3 regions of the Zoogloea sp. genome follow, and region 3 is predicted to be linked to each of the others. Evidence: predicted binding sites of a transcription regulator. Region 3 holds the regulator's gene; each other region holds the start of a gene.
The links. Region 3 encodes FNR, which switches genes on or off when oxygen is low (the NO sensors DNR and NnrR bind a similar motif). Its sites were predicted from a motif close to TTGANCTAGNTCAA; they were not measured.
Positions count from the first base shown of each region.

Region 1: a site for FNR is predicted at 3,850-3,863, ahead of ACE3RX_RS03615 (cytochrome c oxidase subunit 3 family protein). Genes of this name have one in related genera too.
Region 2: a site for FNR is predicted at 2,466-2,479, ahead of cobA (uroporphyrinogen-III C-methyltransferase). Genes of this name have one in related genera too.

Region 1 is NZ_JAYSDK010000004.1:63,531-69,226, reverse strand. Features, by position in the region: gene ACE3RX_RS03635 (ABC transporter ATP-binding protein) at 1-372, opposite strand, end outside; gene ACE3RX_RS03630 (ABC transporter permease) at 369-1,193, opposite strand; gene ACE3RX_RS03625 (ABC transporter substrate-binding protein) at 1,201-2,253, opposite strand; guanidine-I (ykkC/yxkD leader) riboswitch at 2,310-2,444, opposite strand; gene ACE3RX_RS03620 (TorF family putative porin) at 2,825-3,739, shown strand; gene ACE3RX_RS03615 (cytochrome c oxidase subunit 3 family protein) at 3,960-4,565, shown strand; gene ACE3RX_RS03610 (hypothetical protein) at 4,568-4,876, shown strand; gene ACE3RX_RS03605 (serine hydrolase domain-containing protein) at 5,063-5,696, shown strand, end outside.
Region 2 is NZ_JAYSDK010000004.1:21,709-27,404, forward strand. Features, by position in the region: gene ACE3RX_RS03415 (DUF2126 domain-containing protein) at 1-1,213, opposite strand, end outside; gene cobA (uroporphyrinogen-III C-methyltransferase) at 1,502-2,407, opposite strand; gene ACE3RX_RS03425 (cytochrome D1 domain-containing protein) at 2,560-4,281, shown strand; gene ACE3RX_RS03430 (c-type cytochrome) at 4,344-4,658, shown strand; gene ACE3RX_RS03435 (YigZ family protein) at 4,739-5,329, opposite strand; gene ACE3RX_RS03440 (cytochrome c) at 5,574-5,696, shown strand, end outside.
Region 3 is NZ_JAYSDK010000027.1:11,231-16,926, forward strand. Features, by position in the region: gene ACE3RX_RS15910 (chemotaxis protein) at 1-611, shown strand, start outside; gene ACE3RX_RS15915 (MBL fold metallo-hydrolase) at 619-1,359, shown strand; gene ACE3RX_RS15920 (SirB2 family protein) at 1,431-1,817, shown strand; gene fnr (fumarate/nitrate reduction transcriptional regulator Fnr) at 1,833-2,567, opposite strand; gene hemN (oxygen-independent coproporphyrinogen III oxidase) at 2,686-4,080, shown strand; gene ACE3RX_RS15935 (sulfite exporter TauE/SafE family protein) at 4,193-4,900, shown strand; gene ACE3RX_RS15940 (universal stress protein) at 4,927-5,352, shown strand; gene ACE3RX_RS15945 (heavy metal translocating P-type ATPase) at 5,365-5,696, shown strand, end outside.

The DNA.
Region 1 (5,696 bases), on a different contig from region 3:
GTCGGCGCGGCCGGCGGCCTTCTCCACGTCGGCCGAGGTCCGGTCGCGGGTGTGGGCCTTGAGCTGGCGGCAGAACTTGATGTTCTGGGTGACCGTCAGCCACGGGTAGAGGCTGTAGTGCTGGAACACCATGGCCCGGTCCACGCCGGGGCCGGCGATGGGCTGGCCGTTCACCGCGATGCTGCCGCGGCTGAGGCTCTCCAGCCCGCCGATCATGCGCAGCAGCGTGGATTTGCCGCAGCCGGAGGCGCCAACGAAGGTGACGAACTCGTTGGGGCGGATCGCCAGGTTGGCGTGCTCCAGCGCGTGGATGGCCTGGGGGCCGTGGCCGAAGGTCTTGAAGGCGTCGCGGATGTCGATGCTGGCGGTCATCGGTGTCTCCCGGCGAGGTAGGGGAAGGCCTTGCGATGGACCAGGCGGAAGCCCTGGTCGATGAGGAGGCCGATCAGGCCGATCAGCAGGATGCCGGCGAAGATCTTGTCGGTCTGCAGGAAGCGCTGGGCCTTGAGCACCGCGTAGCCGAGGCCGGAGTTGGAGGCCACCAGCTCGGCCACCACCAGGTAGGTCCATGCCCAGCCCATGGTCACCCGCAGGGTGTCGAGCAGGGCCGGCTTGGCCGACGGGACGATGACCTTCTCGAGGATCTCGCTGCGCGTGGCGCCCATGGTCTGGGCTGCCTCGATCTGCGCCAGCGGCACGCGGCGCACGTCTTCGGCGACCATCAGCACCATCTGGAAGAAGGTGCCGATGAAGATGATCGCCACCTTGGAGCCCTCCTCGATGCCGACCCACAGCATGACCAGCGGGATGAAGGCCACCGCCGGCATGTAGCGGATGAAGTCGGTGAGGGGCTCCAGCAGCGCCTGCACGGCCCGGTAGCTGCCGATGAAGAGGCCCAGCGGCAGCGCGATGGCGGCCGACAGGGCCCAGCCGGCCACCACGCGCCAGGTACTGATCGCCACGTCAGCGGCCAGGTCGTCATCGGTGGCCCAGCTCCAGATGCGCGCCAGCACGTCGGCTGGGCCGGGCAGGAAGACCTTGTCGGTGCCGTCCAGGTGGCTCGCCACCAGCCACGCGACGAGCGGCGCGACCAGCCCGAACAGGGCCAGCAGCCAGTACTGGCGCGGGTCGATGGCGGCGCGGATCTGCCACAGGGAGCTGCCGCCCCCGCCGGCTCGCTTGCTTGCGCTCATGGCCGTCTCACTTGCCGAGGGCTTCGGCGAGCAGGCTGGCGTCGATGCCCTTGGCGGCGTCGGGCTTGCCGTCGATCAGCTTCTTGTCGAGCAGGAAGGCCGAGATGGTCGGGGCGACGGCCTGCAGGGATTTTGCGTCAGCCGGCGTCAGCGCGGCCTGGTTGGCCGCCGCGTCGAAGAAGCGCGTGCCGGGCAGGAAGACCTTGTAGTCCTCGGCCTTCATGCCGACCACCTTGGACATGATCCTGGCCGCCTCGTCCGGGTTGTCGCGGATGAACTTCTCGGTGTCGAACCAGGCCCGGATCATGCCGACCAGGTCCTTGTGCTTGGTCTTGATGGCCTTGTCCTGAGCCACCAGCAAGTCGGGGATCAGGCCCGGCATGTCCTTCGACGTGAACAGCGGCTTGCCCTTGCCGCTCTTCTCGATCTGCGAGACCCACGGGTTCCACACCACGGCGGCGTCCACGCGGCCGGCCAGGAAGGCCGCCGCGGCGTCGCCGGCGGACAGGTTCACCACCTTCACGTCCTTCTGGGTGAGGCCGTTCTTGGCCAGCGCGGTGGCAAGCACGAAGTGGGAGATGCTGAACTCTTCGAGGGCGATGCGCTTGCCCTTCAGGTCGGCGAAGCCCTTGATCTTGTCGCTGACCATCAGCGCGTCGTTGCCGGCCGAGTTGTCATTGACCAGCACCGCCTTCACCGGCACGCCCTTGGCCAGCGGGCCCATCGTGTCGGACCAGGTCTGGCAGTTGGCGTCGAGCTGGCCGGAGGACAGCGCGGAGATGGAGTCGGTGTAGTTGGAGAACCACACCAGCTTCACGTCGGCCTTGTGCTTCTTGAAGAAGCCCTTCTGCTCGGCCACGTACCAGGCCACCCAGCCCGGCCAGTCGGAAACGCCGACCTTGACCTCGGCGAGGGCCGGCGCCGGTGCGGCGAGCAGCGCACTGCCCAGGCCCAGCACGGCGAGGGTGGTCTTGAGACGCTTGACGATGGAGTAAGTGGCGGTGGCGCGCGTGTCGCGGAGGACGGTCGGACGAACGCGGCGGGTGTCGGTCTGGTACATGAAGGGCTCCTGTCGTTTGGGAGAAAACGGGCGAGAGGGCGCTTCATCCAAAGCGTTCCTCCCGGGCTTTTATCCCTCCGTGGAGCCACGACATGCCTGCTCGGCCTGTTGCAGCCGGCAGCTCTCGGACCAGACATCCCCCGATATGTGCGCATATCCGAAACGGGACCGGAACCCTAGCCACCCTTCGATGAAACGAACGCGATACAGCGCGATTCGCTCCCTCTCGCCGATCGTTTAGCAATAGCGGTGCCAGTTGTCGTGACAATCCCGTGAAAGCCTTGTGGACACTGGCCTGCCAGGGTTTTGTCGAGCGGGATGCGGGTGGAGTCCGGCATCTCGCACTGGCCATGCCGAAAGGGTGCATGCACCGCCGTGGTGCCGCCGGAAATGGGCAGGCACGCCGCGGGTGCATCGCCGGAGGGCGTGCCGTGCCCGGATTGGGTGGGGCGGATTGCGTCGCCATGTATATGCAAGCTCGGCATCGCATCCATCCCCGCGCTGGCTGGTCCGCTTTCTGCTAGGAGGACGGCGCGCATATCCGGAACCTCAATCGGAGTCTTCTCTCGTGATGCTTGATAAAGCCATCGCAGGGTCGCTGTGCGCCCTGTCCGTCCTCGCCGCTTCCGTCAGCCCTGCCTTCGCCGCCGATGAAGTAGCACCGCCCTACACCCTTACCCGACACGTGGATCTCGCCAGCCGCTACTACCTGCGCGGCGCGACGACGACCTATGGCAACGCCAAGCCCGGCCTCGGCAACCAGGGCGCGGACGCCCCCGAGTCGGACCGCTTCACACCCCAGTGGGGCGTCGACTTCACCCATGAAAGCGGTTTCTACCTGGGCTACTGGGCGTCGGCGATCAACTACTCGTACAAGCAGCTGGGCCGTTCCTACGACCAGTACGCGGCCACCGGCAATGTGGCGGTCAGCGACTTCCAGGACGGCAAGTCGGTGGAGAACGACTTCTACGGCGGCTACACCGGCAAGCTTGGCGACGTCTCCTACACGCTGGGCCTGACCGCCTACTACTACCTCAACGGCCGCCACGCCAATGCCACCGAGACCAAGCTCGGCCTGGCCTGGCAGGAGTACGCGCTGAACGCGCAGACCCTGCTCAACGACACCGTGTGGGGCAACCGCGGCGACACCTACTGGACGCTCAACTACACCCGCCCGCTGCCGGCCGAGTTGACCTTCACGGCCAGCCTCGGCTGGTACACCTACGCGCGGGAGGGCAAGTACCTGGGCACCGGCGACGCCGCCACGGGTGGATCCTGCGCGCCGGGCACCGCCTTCGTCGTCAACGGCTGCTTCGCCGGCAAGGGCCCGATCAGCGACGGCTTCCGCCACCTCGTCCTCGGCCTGTCCCAGCCCATCGGCAGCACCGGCCTGACGTGGACGCTGCAGGGCATCATCGGCGGCGACAACCGCTTCGGCGTGAACCAGGTGAGCAAGCTGGTGGGGCTGATCAGCTACGGGTTCTGAGCAGGGTCTTCATGAAGTGAGGGATCCGCCCGCCATTCCATGGGGAGAATGAATTCGCCCCCACGGGCATTCGCCTTCCCGGCGTATTTCCCTGATGCTCCTGCGCAGAATTGACCAGCATCAATTCCCCGATCTGTATCGGCAGTAAACCATTTCATCTGTTCCTTCCGCGGCCGGGCCGGTGGCGAAGAATGGCGGCTGCCGAGCAATGGGGAAAACGATGACTGCCAATACCATGACTGTAGCGGGACCGGATTTCGAGGAGGCGCCGGGCGGGCGGATTCCCGGCAACAAGGGGATCTGGGTCGGGATCTGCTGCGAGTTCGTAGAATTCCTGGTGCTCTTCGTCGTCTATTTCGTCGCCCGCGCCCATTTTCCGGAGGCCTTCGAGAAAGGCGCGGAGGGCTTGTCCACCACGCTTGGCACCGTCATCACGCTGGTGATGATCAGCAGCAGTTTCTGCATCGCCTGTTCCACGGCGCTGATCCGCGTCGGGCGGCGCCGGGCCTCGATTGCCTGGCTGGTTGGCGGGCTGGTGCTGGCGCTGGGCTATCCGCTCGCCAAGATCATCGAGATCCAGTGGAACCTGGCCCATGGCATCGACGGGCAGGCCGGCATCTTCTCGGGCGTTTATTACTACCTGACCTTCAACCACATGGTGCATGCGGTGTGGGGCATCCTCGGCATCCTGTGGGTGCTGGCGCGCCACTTGGCTGGCGGCTATTCGGCCGACGACTACAGCGGCCTGGAGGCGCTGGCCTGCTACTGGCACGCCACCGACATCATCTGGCTGGTCATCTTCTCCTTCTTCTACGTGCTGGTGTGAGCATGAACGACATGCATTGTGAATCGGCGGCTCCGCTGGCGCCGCTCGTGAAGACCTGGCTCGGTCTGCTCGCGCTGACCGGGCTGTCGCTGCTGCTAGGCCATGGGTTGCACGGCCAGGTCGGGCTGCAATGGTTGGTGGCCGCCATCCTGTGGCTGAAGGGCTGGCTGGTGATCCGCCACTTCATCGAAGCCGACCGCGCCCATCCGCTGATCCGCCGCGTGCTGTACGGCTTCATCACGATCACGCCGGTGCTGCTGCTGGTGACCGCTCTGTTCGGCCGCCAGCTGGCACGGCTGACGACGCTGTAGGTGGTGAGGCCCGCGCGGCGGCTTCGGCCGCATGTAGGCCGCCAATAATTGCCGGATCCCGATAGCCGCCTGCCGTTTCCGGACAGGCGGCGGCCTTGTCCCGACATATCGTCCTTCCGCCCGCCCGGCCTCCGGGTTTCAGGGCGGGCGCGTCAAGCGGACCACAACGATATGAGGAGACAAGGCATGACGGTAAGCACAAGCACATTGACGGCCGTCCTGGATTCCGTACTGGACCAGGCGGTGCACCGGGCCGGCGGGGTGCCCGGCGTGGTGGCGATGGCCACCGACCGGGACGGCAATTTCTACGAAGGCTGCGCGGGGCTGCGGGAGCTGGGCGCCGAGTCGGCGATGACGCTCGATTCGGTCTTCGCGATCTTTTCCACCACCAAGGCGCTGACCGGCACCTGCGCGATGCAGCTCATCGAGGAGGGGCGCCTGTCGCTGGCCGACCCGGTGCGTAAGTACCTGCCCGAGTTCGCTGAGCTTCAGGTGCTTGACGGCTTCGACGCGGCGGGCCAGCCGCGCACGCGGCCGCCGAAGCGCGACGTGACGATCAACGACCTGTTCCTGCACACCTCCGGCCTCGGCTACGAGTTCTTCAGCCAGGACGACCTGCAGTACCGCACGGCGAAGGAGATCCCGACCATCGTGTCGTGCGAGTTCCCGTCCATCCGCAGCGTGCTGCTGCACGATCCGGGCGAGCGGTGGACCTACGGCGTCAACATCGACTGGCTCGGGCTGGTGGTCGAGGCGCTGCGTGGCCAGCGCCTCGGCGAGGTGATGAAGGAGCGGATCTTCGAACCGCTGGGCATGGCGG
Region 2 (5,696 bases), on a different contig from region 3:
TCGGCTCGCCGTCCTTGCGCCAGAAGCAGGTCAGCGACCAGCGCGGCAGCTGCTCGCCCGGATACCACTTGCCCTGGCCGAAGTGGGCCAGGCCATTGGGGCCGTACTTCTCGCGCAGGCGATGGTAGAGATCTTCGGCGCGGATGCGCTTGGTCGGGCCCATCGCCTCGGTGTTCCACTCGGCACCGTCCGGATCGTCAATGGACACGAAGGTCGGCTCGCCGCCCATCGTCAGGCGCATGTCGTTGGCGTCGAGGTCGGCGTCGATGCGATGGCCGAGGGCCTCGATCTCGGCCCACTGCTCCTCGGTGTAGGGCTTGGTGACCCGCGGCGCTTCCTTCACGCGGGTGACCTTCATGAGGTGCTCGAACTCGCACTCGCACTCGTCGATGAGGCCGGAGATCGGCGCTGCCGACGACGGGTCGGGAGAGGCGGCCAGCGGGATGTGGCCTTCGCCGGCGAACAGGCCCGAGGTCGGATCGAGGCCGACCCAGCCGGCGCCGGGCAGGTAGACCTCGGTCCACGCGTGCAGGTCGGTGAAGTCCACCTCGGTGCCGGACGGGCCGTCGAGGGATTTCACGTCGGCCTTCAGCTGGATCAGGTAGCCGGACACGAAGCGCGCCGCCAGGCCCAGGTGGCGCAGCAGCTGGACCAGCAGCCAGGCCGAATCGCGGCACGAGCCGGTACGCTTGGTCAGCGTCTCTTCCGGCGTCTGCACGCCCGGTTCCATGCGGATCACGTAGCCGATGTGCTGCTGCAGGTCGGCGTTGAGCTTGACCAGAAAGTCCACCACCCGGGTCTTGTCGCGGGAGATGCCGTCCAGGTACTTCTTGAACTCCGGCGTGGCCTCGTCCTTCAGACGGTACGGGGCCAGCTCGTGGCTGAGGGCGCCGGCGTATTCGAACGGGAAGTTCTCGGCCTCCGGCTCCAGGAAGAAGTCGAACGGGTTGATCACCGACATCTCGGCAACCAGATCCACCTCCACGCTGAACTCGGTGACCTTCTCCGGGAAGACCAGGCGCGCCAGGTAGTTGGACTGCGGGTCCTGCTGCCAGTTGATGAAATGGGGCTTGGGCAGCACCTTCAGGGAGTAGGACAGGATGCGCGTGCGGCTGTGGGGAGCGGGCCGCAGACGGACGACTTGCGGGCCGACATTGATCGGCCGGTCGTACTTGTAGGAGGTCAGGTGATTGAGGGCGACATGGATGGTCACTGGATACTCCGTTCTTGGGGCGCGGTTTTCAGAATCATTGCTTGACGTAGCAAACTTCACGCCAAGCGGTTTACGCCGCGCCCATTGCTCGGATGTTGCAATCCGGCGCCAAAGAAGGGCTTTGGGAGTATCAAAAGAGGGATCGGGCCTACCGGCCAGACAGCATGCCGTACGCCATGCACCACAATGAACACCGGAATATGCACCAATGATGTGCATATCCCACAAGAATCCGTGGGGGCGAATTCATTCGCCCCCACGGATTCCCCAGAAACCAGCCCCGCAGGGCTACGCCATCACCGCCGCCCCAGCCCCTGCGGCCGCGCCGTCGAACCAGGCGAGCTTGCCAGCCAGGCTGACCACCTCGCCGACGATCAGCAGCGCCGGCGGGCGGATGCCGGCCAGGGTGGCCTTGTCCGGCAAGGTCTCGAGGGTTCCGGTGACGATGCGCTGGCGCGGCGTGGTGCCGTTCTCGACCAGCGCCGCCGGGGTCTGCGGGGCGCGGCCGTGGGCGATCAGCGCCGCGCAGTGGGACAGCAACATGCCAACGCCCATGTAGATCACCGCGGTCTGGTGCGGGCGCGCCAGCGCCGTCCAGTCGAGCGCCGATTCCCCAGCACGGCGGTGACCGGTGGCAAACACCACCGACTGGGCGTAATCACGGTGAGTCAGCGGAATACCGGCGTAGGCCGCCACGCCGCAGGCGGCGGTGACGCCCGGCACCACCTCGAAGGGGATGCCGGCGGCCAGCAGCTCTTCCAACTCCTCGCCCCCGCGCCCGAAGATGAAGGGGTCGCCACCCTTCAGGCGGACCACCCGACGGCCGTCACGGGCCAGTTCGACGAGCAGACGGTTGATGTCTTCCTGCGGCAAGGTGTGATGACCGGCCTCCTTGCCGACATAGATGCGCTCCGCGTCGGGCCGGGCGAAGTCCAGCACGCCATCACCAACCAGGTGATCCACGACCAACGCATCGGCCTCGCCGATCAGCCGCGCAGCGCGCAGCGTCAGCAGCTCGGGGTCGCCGGGCCCGGCGCCGACCAGCGCCACCCGCCCCGGCGGGCGGATACCGCTGGCAAGCGGCTTGAAGGTCTCGGCCGGGGCGCTGCCGCGGCCACCGACAAGCTGATCGACAAAGGCACGCAGGGTGCCGGCGGCAGGCAGGCCGAAGCTGGCGGTGGCGGACGGAGGCATGGCGGAACTCCCGGAATCATGACGACCGCAATCTATCAGCCGACTACCTTTTTCGAACTTGACCCGAGTCAAGGAAGGGGAATACCCCCGAAGCGCACTCTTCGCCGCAAGCGGGATAGGCCGCTCGTTGGGTTCATAAAGGGAGATGCACGATGAGTATGTGGAAAACCGGAGCGATCGCCGCGGCCTTGCTGCCGCTGGCCCTGTCGCAAGCCTTCGCCGAAGAGCCGAAGACATCGACGAACGATCCCGCTGCCAAGTACCAGGCGGCCGGATCACCGCTGGCCAATGTGGAGATGTACCAGGACATCAACCCGAAGGCCCCGCCGATGACCAAGGCGGAATTCGACAAGGCACGCCAGATCTACTTCGAACGCTGCGCCGGCTGTCACGGCGTGCTGCGCAAGGGCGCCACCGGCAAGCCGCTGACGCCGGAGAAGACCCTCGCCGCCGGCACCGACTACCTGAAGGTCTTCATCAAGTACGGCTCTCCCGCCGGCATGCCCAACTGGGGCACCTCCGGTGAATTCGACGACGACACCGTCGACCTGATGGCCCGCTACGTCCAGCAGACGCCTCCGCAGCCGCCGGAATACGGCCTGAAGGAAATGAAGGCGACCTGGAAGGTCATCGTGCCGCCCGAGCAGCGGCCGAAGAAGAAGATGAACAACTACAACATCGAGAACATCTTCTCGACCACCCTGCGCGACACGGGTGAGATTGCGCTCATCGACGGCGACACCAAGAAGATCATCAACGTGGTCAAGACCGGCTACGCGGTGCATATCTCCCGCGTGTCCGCCTCCGGCCGCTACCTGTTCGTGATCGGCCGCGACGCCAAGATCAACATGATCGACCTGTGGATGGAGAAGCCGGACAACGTCGCCGAGATCCGCACCGGCCTCGAGGCCCGCTCCGTCGAGACCTCCAAGTTCAAGGGCTACGAAGACAAGCTGGCCATCGCCGGCTCCTACTGGCCGCCCCAGTACGTGATCATGAACGGCGACACCCTCGAGCCGCTGAAGATCATGGCCACCCGCGGCATGACCGTCGGCGACCAGGAATACCACCCGGAGCCGCGCGTCGCCTCCATCGTGGCGTCCCACTACAAGCCCGAGTTCCTGGTCAATGTGAAGGAAACCGGCAAGACCCTGCTGGTCAACTACACCGACCTCAACACCATCTCCACCAAGGAAATTCCGGTCGCCAAGTTCCTGCATGACGGCGGCCTGGACAGCAGCAAGCGCTACTTCATGGTGGCAGCCAACCAGTCCAACAAGATCGGCGCCATCGACATGAAGGACGGCAAGCTGGCCGGCCTCATCGACGTGGGCAAGATCCCGCACCCGGGCCGCGGCGCCAACTTCATCCATCCTAAGTACGGTCCGGTGTGGTCCACCGGTCACCTCGGCGACGACACCATCGCGCTGATCGGCACCGACCCGGCCAAGCACCCGCAGTACGCTTGGAAGATGGTCGAATCGCTGAAGGGCCCGGGCGGAGGCGCGCTGTTCATCAAGAGCCATCCGAAGTCCAAGCACCTGTACTCCGACGCCCCGCTGAACCCGGATCCGGCGATTTCCCAGTCCATCGTGGTGTATGACGTCAACAACCTGGCCGCCGGCTACAAGACGCTGCCGATCGGCGAGTGGGCCGGCCTGAAGGACGACGGCGCCAAGCGCGTGGTCCAGCCCGAGTACAACAAGGCGGGCGACGAAGTGTGGTTCTCGGTGTGGAGCGCCAAGAACAAGGAATCGGCGATCGTCGTCGTGGATGACAAGACCTTGAAGCTGAAGAACGTCATCAAGGATCCGCGCATCGTCACGCCGACCGGCCACTTCAACCTCTACAACACGCAGCACGACATCTACTGAGCATCGTGCCTCACCGCCCCCGGAGCATCCGAGGGGCGGTGCCTTCGCCAAGGAGACAAGAAATGAAGAAACGCTTCCTGCTGCTCGCCCTGATGGCTACCGCCGCCAGCGGCAGCGTCTTCGCCGACCCGGCCGCATCGGCCCAGAAGGCCGGCTGCCTGGCCTGCCATTCGATGGACAAGAAGCTGGTCGGTCCGGCCTTCAAGGACGTCGCCGCGAAGTACAAGGGCCAGGGTGACGCCGTCGCCAAGCTCACCGACAAGGTCCGCAAGGGCGGCGCCGGCAACTGGGGCCAGATCCCGATGCCCCCCAACCCGGCCGAGAAGATCAGCGACGCCGAGCTGAAGGACGTGCTGGGCTGGATCCTGAAGGGCTGAGCAGTCTCGTAACCTGGGGATGAGGTTATGCGAGGGGGACGCATGCATGCGTCCCCCTCATTCATTCGCGGTTCGTACTCCTAATCCTCCCCCAGCCACACCAAGCGCCCGTGGCAGGCCTCGTCGAGACGAGCCACCAGCTCCGCCGCCGCATCCACAGGCAGGCTGAAGGCGAATTCCACCTGCTCGCCGTGGCTCACGCCCTGCAGCACTGCCCCGGCGCCGTCCAGTGCCCGCCGCACCAGGCCCTCCTGCGCATAGGGCACCGCGCAGCGCAGCACGGTGCTGCGCACGATGGCCACCTTCTCCGCCGCCAGCAACGCCTGTGCCACGCTGTCCGTATAAGCCCGCACCAGGCCGCCGGCCCCCAGCTTGACGCCCCCGTAGTAGCGCACCACCGTAGCCAGCACACCTTCCAGATCTTGATGGCGCAACACGTCGAGCATCGGCCGCCCGGCCGTGCCGCTCGGCTCCCCATCGTCCACCGCGGCCGACTGCCCACCCGCCAGCAAGGCCCAGCACACGTGGGCCGCCCCCGGATGCTGCGCCTTCAGCGCCGCCACCAGGCGCTGGGCCTCGGCGCGGTCGGCCATCGGCTGCACACAGCCGAGGAAGCGGCTCTTCTTGATCAGCAGTTCGCTATGGGCTGCGGCAGCGAGGGTCTGGGGCATCGGACAAGGGGTGCGGGGACGAGGGCGCAAGGATAAGGCCAAGCCAGCCCGGGCTGGGGAAGACCCTGGCCCCCCCTGGAGAATGTCCCTGTGGGGGCGAATGAATTCGCCCCCACCAAAATCCCCCCGAGCACTCGTTCAAGCGCCTCACCCCAACTCCACCGGCCCGGCCTTCTTGATGCCCATCAATGACCCTGCCGGCGGGTCAACCTACTGTGAGGGCGTCGTCAAAAGGAGTTCTGCGATGGACCGCTCGTTGTTGATCCACGTGGCCGTGCTGCTCGGCCTGACCGCCCTGGCGGTGAGCGCCGCCCCCGCCGCCGAGCCGGCACCGACGCCGGAGCGCCAGCAGACGCTGGTACACATG
Region 3 (5,696 bases):
AACCGAATTTCCAAGGGATTACCCTGCGGACAGGTGAGCTTGCCCGCATCGTCCGCGTCAATGAGGAGATCAAGGCCGTTGTGGCGACGGCCTTTCGTATCAACCTGATGGCGCTCAATGCGATCTTCCTCGCCAAGCGGGCAGGCAATGCGGCGCTTGGCTTCGGCGTGCTGTCCAACGAGCTGCGCCGGTTTGCGCAGGATCTGACCCGTCACATGGCATCCCTGCGCGAAATGACTTCCGGTTCGGTGGGTAGCGTTACCGGCGTCGTCCAGCAGCAGCGCATCGCACGCATCCTGGCTGACGCGCTCAAGCTCAGCGGTGAAGGTGTGCCGGGGGCGAGGGAAGCCCGAAGGCGTGGTGCAGCCCGGTTGGCCGAGCAGCAGAGCCGCCTCCGGGGGCTTGACCTGCGGTTGCGTGCGGCTGTCGAGGAAACCCAGCAGCTGGTTGAGCTGGGTGGTGTTCTGGCCCGATCGGCCAAGATCGAGGCGGCTTATGGCGGCGGCTTCAGTGCAGCATTGATGCAGGTGTCGACGGATTTTGCCGAGGTGATCGCCCAGATCAAGCGGTCACTCGAGGTTCTTGGCAAGGAACGCCTCGTAAAGGATTAGGAAACCCATGAAACAGGCCCATTGCATCTACCAGGACGAGGAACACCGCTGGCTGGCGATCGCGCGGGATGCCACCAAGCCCGGTTACATCATCGATACCAATGAATACGTGGTGGTTCACGGCGATGAAGCCCTGCTGTGCGATCCGGGTGGCATCGAGATCTTTCCGGCGGTCTTTTCGGCCTTGTCGGCGGAGTGTGATCCGACAAGGCTGGCGGGGATCTTCGCGTCCCATCAGGATCCGGACATTATTTCCTCGCTGGCCTTGTGGCTGGAGTTCAAGCCTGATCTGAAGTGCTACACCAGCTGGTTGTGGCAGAGCTTTCTGCCTCATTTTGGCGGGCAGGACTCGACCTTCGTGCCGATCCCCGATCAGGGCACGACGATTCGTCTCGACGGCTTGGAACTGCAGGCTATTCCGGCCCATTACCTGCACTCGTCCGGCAATTTCCACCTGTACGATCCGAAGGCCAAGATCCTCTTTTCCGGCGATGTCGGCGCGGCCTTGCTGCCAGCGGATAACAACGATCTGTACGTCCAGGATTTTTCCCGCCACATCCGCCATGCGGAGGGCTTCCACAAGCGCTGGATGGGTTCGGACCGGGCCAAACGCGACTGGTGCGAGCGGGTCTCCCGCCTGGAGATCGACATGCTGGTGCCGCAGCATGGGGCCATCTACCAAGGGGCGGACGTGCAGCGTTTCATCAACTGGTTTGCCGCGCTGGAAGTCGGCGTGCTGCGCAGCTAAAGTGTCGCGGCCCCGCTTTTGCGGGGCCCGCCGGCAGCCGGGGCGCCGCGGCGGAAACACGGAGGCGCGGCATGTATCTGGCTCTCAAGCATTTTCACATTACCTGCGTGGTGCTCAGCGGTTGCGGCTTCGCGTTGCGGGGCTGGTGGTCGCTGAGCGGCTCACCGCTGCTGCAGGCCCGCCTGACGCGGGTACTGCCTCATCTCGTCGATTCCTGCTTGCTGGGGAGCGCGCTCGGCCTGGCCTGGATGGCGGCGCAGTATCCCTTCGTCCATGCCTGGCTGACCGCCAAGGTGCTCGGCTTGCTCGTCTATATCGGGCTGGGGAGTGTAGCGCTGAAGGCGACGCGCCCGCGCGCTCAGCGGGCTATTGCCTTGCTTGGCGCGCTGGCGACCCTGTCGTGGATCGTGTCGGTGGCGGTCAGCAAGAACCCGCTTGGCTGGCTGGCCTGGCTGTGAGGCCAGTCGCCGCCGTCAGGCGGCGTGGTGGTTGAGCAGGCGTTTCAGGCCCGGCGTGTCGAGAATGCGGATGTGCTTCTGCTGGACGGCAACGAGGCCTTCTTCCTGGAAGCGGGAGAAGGCGCGGGACACCGTTTCAAGCTTGAGGCCGAGATAGGAGCCGATTTCGTCGCGCGTCATGCGCAGGTGGAACTCGGACGGCGAGAAGCCCCGCGCTGTGAAGCGTTGGGACATGTTCAGCAGGAACGCCGCCAGGCGTTCCTCGGCGCGCATCGAGCCGAGCAGCATCATCACGCCATGATCGCGGACGATCTCGCGGCTCATGATCTTGTGGAACTGGTGTTGCAGGCTCTCTACCTCCCGTGACAGCTCTTCGAGCCGGTTGAACGGGATCACGCAGACCTCGCTGTCTTCCAGCGCGATGGCGTTGCAGGAGTGGTGTTCGGTGCTGATGCCGTCCAGGCCCAGCACTTCGCCGGTCATCTGGAAGCCGGTCACCTGGTCGCGCCCATCCTCGAGAATCACGTCGGTTTTGAAGGAGCCGGCGCGGATCGCATAGATCGCCTCGAAAGAGTCGCCGGAGCGGTAGAGGTGCTGCTGCCGCTTGATCTTGCGGCGGCTGCCGACGAGCTCGTCGAGCTGGTCGATCTCATTGGGGTCGAGGCCGAAGGGAAGACACAATTCCCGCAGGTTGCACTGGGAGCAAGCGACCTTGATGTCCACGACCGTCACCGGAATCACCGATTTCATCTGCACGCGCAATCACCTGAACTGGAAGGATTTACCAACGTTTGGGGCCCTTTGATCCACGTCAATACTGTTTTGGATCGATTCTGCGATCGTTCCGCGCAACCAACAGAAGTGCACCATGAACACGACACAAAAAGACCTGATATTCGATCCCGAGCTCATTCGCAAGTTTGATGTGAATGGCCCGAGGTATACGTCCTACCCGACCGCGGATCGCTTCGTCGAGGCGTTCAACTCCGAAGCCTTGAGCGACTGGCTCGGGAGACGCACCGTCGGCGGAATCGGCAAACCGCTCTCATTATACTTCCACATCCCTTTCTGCAATACGATCTGCTACTACTGCGCGTGCAACAAGATCATCACCAAGGATCATGGTCGCTCCGCCAAGTATCTGGATTATCTCGAAAAAGAAGTGGACATGCAGGCGGCCAGGCTCGATGGGCCGCGGGAAGTCCTGCAGTTGCATCTGGGCGGTGGCACCCCGACCTTCCTGTCCCACGACGAACTGCGTCGCCTGATGGGCATGGTCCGCAAGCACTTCACGCTGGTGCCGGACGGTGAGTATTCCATCGAGGTGGATCCGCGCAAGGTGGATGAAGCCACCGTCGCGCTGTTGGCTGAACTGGGTTTCAACCGCATGAGCGTCGGCATCCAGGATTTCAACCCGGATGTGCAGAAGGCGGTCAACCGCGTTCAGAGCGAGGAAGAAACCAAGCTGGTGATCGACGCGGCGCGGGCCCATGGCTTCAAGTCGGTCAGCGTGGACCTGATCTATGGCCTGCCCAAGCAGAACGTCATCAGCTTCAACCGTACCCTCGAGCAGATCCTGGCCCTGTCGCCGGATCGCCTGTCGATCTATAACTACGCGCACCTGCCGAGCCTGTTCAAGCCCCAGCGCCGCATCATCGACGCGCAGCTGCCGTCGGGCGAAACCAAGCTGCAGATTCTGCAACTGGCGATCCGCCGCCTGACCGAGGCTGGCTACGTGTATATCGGCATGGATCACTTCGCCAAGCCGGACGACGAGCTGACCACGGCCCAGCGCCAGGGGCGCCTCCACCGCAACTTCCAGGGTTATTCCACCTACGCGGAGTGCGACCTGCTGGCCTTCGGCGTGTCGGCGATCGGCAAGGTCGGGCCGACCTACGCGCAGAACGTGAAGACGCTCGACGAGTACTACGACATCATCGACACCGGTCGCCTGCCGGTGCTGCGCGGCATCGAGCTGACGCCGGATGACCTGCTGCGGCGGGCGATCATCCAGGCGCTGATGTGTCACTTCGAGCTGTCCATCGAGTCCATTGAGATTGCCCACCTGATCGACTTCAACAAGTACTTCGCGGCCGAACTCGCCGACCTGCGCGAGATGGAGAAGGGCGGCCTGTTGAAGATCGACAGGCAGTGGATCACCGTGCTGCCGGCGGGCCGCATGCTGGTACGCGCCATCGCGATGGTCTTCGACAAGTATCTGCGTGCCGATCGGGAGCGTACCCGTTACTCGAAGGTGATCTGAACTTCCGGCCGGCTGGCCGCTCCGAGGCGAGCGGGCTAGAATGCCGAGCCATGTGTTGGAACGCGCCCCGTGTTGCCCACGGGGCGTTTTTGTTTGTCCAGGTTGAATCTCCATGCCCGAAACCGGCTATTTCGCTGTCTTCCTTATCGGCCTGCTCGGCGGCACCCACTGTGTCGGCATGTGCGGCGGCATCGTCAGCGCACTGACCGTGCAGTTGCCCGGCCAGCGGCGCAGTGACTGGCCCCTGCACCTGGCCTACAACGTCGGGCGGATCAGCAGCTATACCCTGGCGGGTGCGGCGATGGGAGCGATCGGCACGGTCGGGCTGCTGTTCAACAACATCCTGCCGATCCAGTTGTTCCTGTACGTGGTTGCCAACCTGATGCTGGTGGCCCTCGGGCTCTACCTGACTGGTTTCACGCGGGCCCTGTCCGGCGTCGAGCGGCTCGGTCAGAAGCTGTGGGTGCGCATCCAGCCGCTGACCCGGCGTTTCCTGCCGGCGCGCAGCGTGGGCCAAGCCTTTCCCCTGGGGCTGCTGTGGGGTTTCCTGCCTTGCGGCCTGGTGTACAGCGTGCTTGCGACGGCCTTGGTGACCGGCTCGGCGGAGCGTGGTGCGGGACTGATGTTGGCCTTTGGCCTCGGCACGCTGCCCAACCTGCTGTTGGCCGGTATGGTACTCAAGCGTTTGCGTGACGTCGTGCGGAACCGGGCAGTGCGGACGGGGTCTGGACTGGTGGTGCTGGCTTTCGGCGTGTACGGTCTGGTGACGACACCGACTCTCGGCAGCAATCTGTGGAATGGCGTGGTCTGCCATTTCTGAGTTTTTCCTGTAAGGCGGAGCGAATTATGAAAATCCTGCTGGCCGTCGATGATTCTCCGGTTGCGCTACGTGTCGTTGCTCAGGTGATCGCCCTGGCTGGCGAACTGAAGAGCGCGCCGGATGTGCATGTACTGTACGTGCATCCGCCGATTCCCATCGAGTTCGCGACCCGCCACGTAGCCCGCGAGACCCTCGATACCTATTACAGGGATGAGGGCGAGGGTGTGCTCAAGGAGCCGGTGGCCCGCCTCAAGGCGGCCGGTCTGCCGGTGACGCCGCATATCCATGTGGGGCAGCCGGCCGATGTGGTGCTGCATCAGGCTGCCGTATTGGAGTGCGACTACCTGTGCCTCGGCCGGCACGGCCGCAGCGTGGTGGCCGATCTGTTCGTCGGATCGGTGGCGACGCGGGTGCTGCAGCGGGCAACACTGCCCGTGCTGCTGGTGGGCTGAGGGACGCGGGCAATGGGGAACGAGCCAGGTACGCGTTACGACCTGCCGGTCTCCGGGATGAGCTGTGCGGCCTGTGCAACGCGGCTCGAAAAGGTACTCAACCGATTGCCCGGCATCAGTGCCGAGGTCAATTTCGGCACCGGCAAGGCTCGTCTGGCCGCGGCGCCCGATGGTGCCGGTGCGCCGGACATCCTGGCGGCAATCCGCAAGGCCGGTTTCGATGTGGCGCCGCAGACGCTGCAGTTGAGCCTGTCCGGCATGAGCTGTGCCGCCTGCGCGGCGCGCATCGAGAAGGTGGTTAACCGCCTGCCCGGCGTGGAGGGCAGCGTCAATTTCGCTGCGGA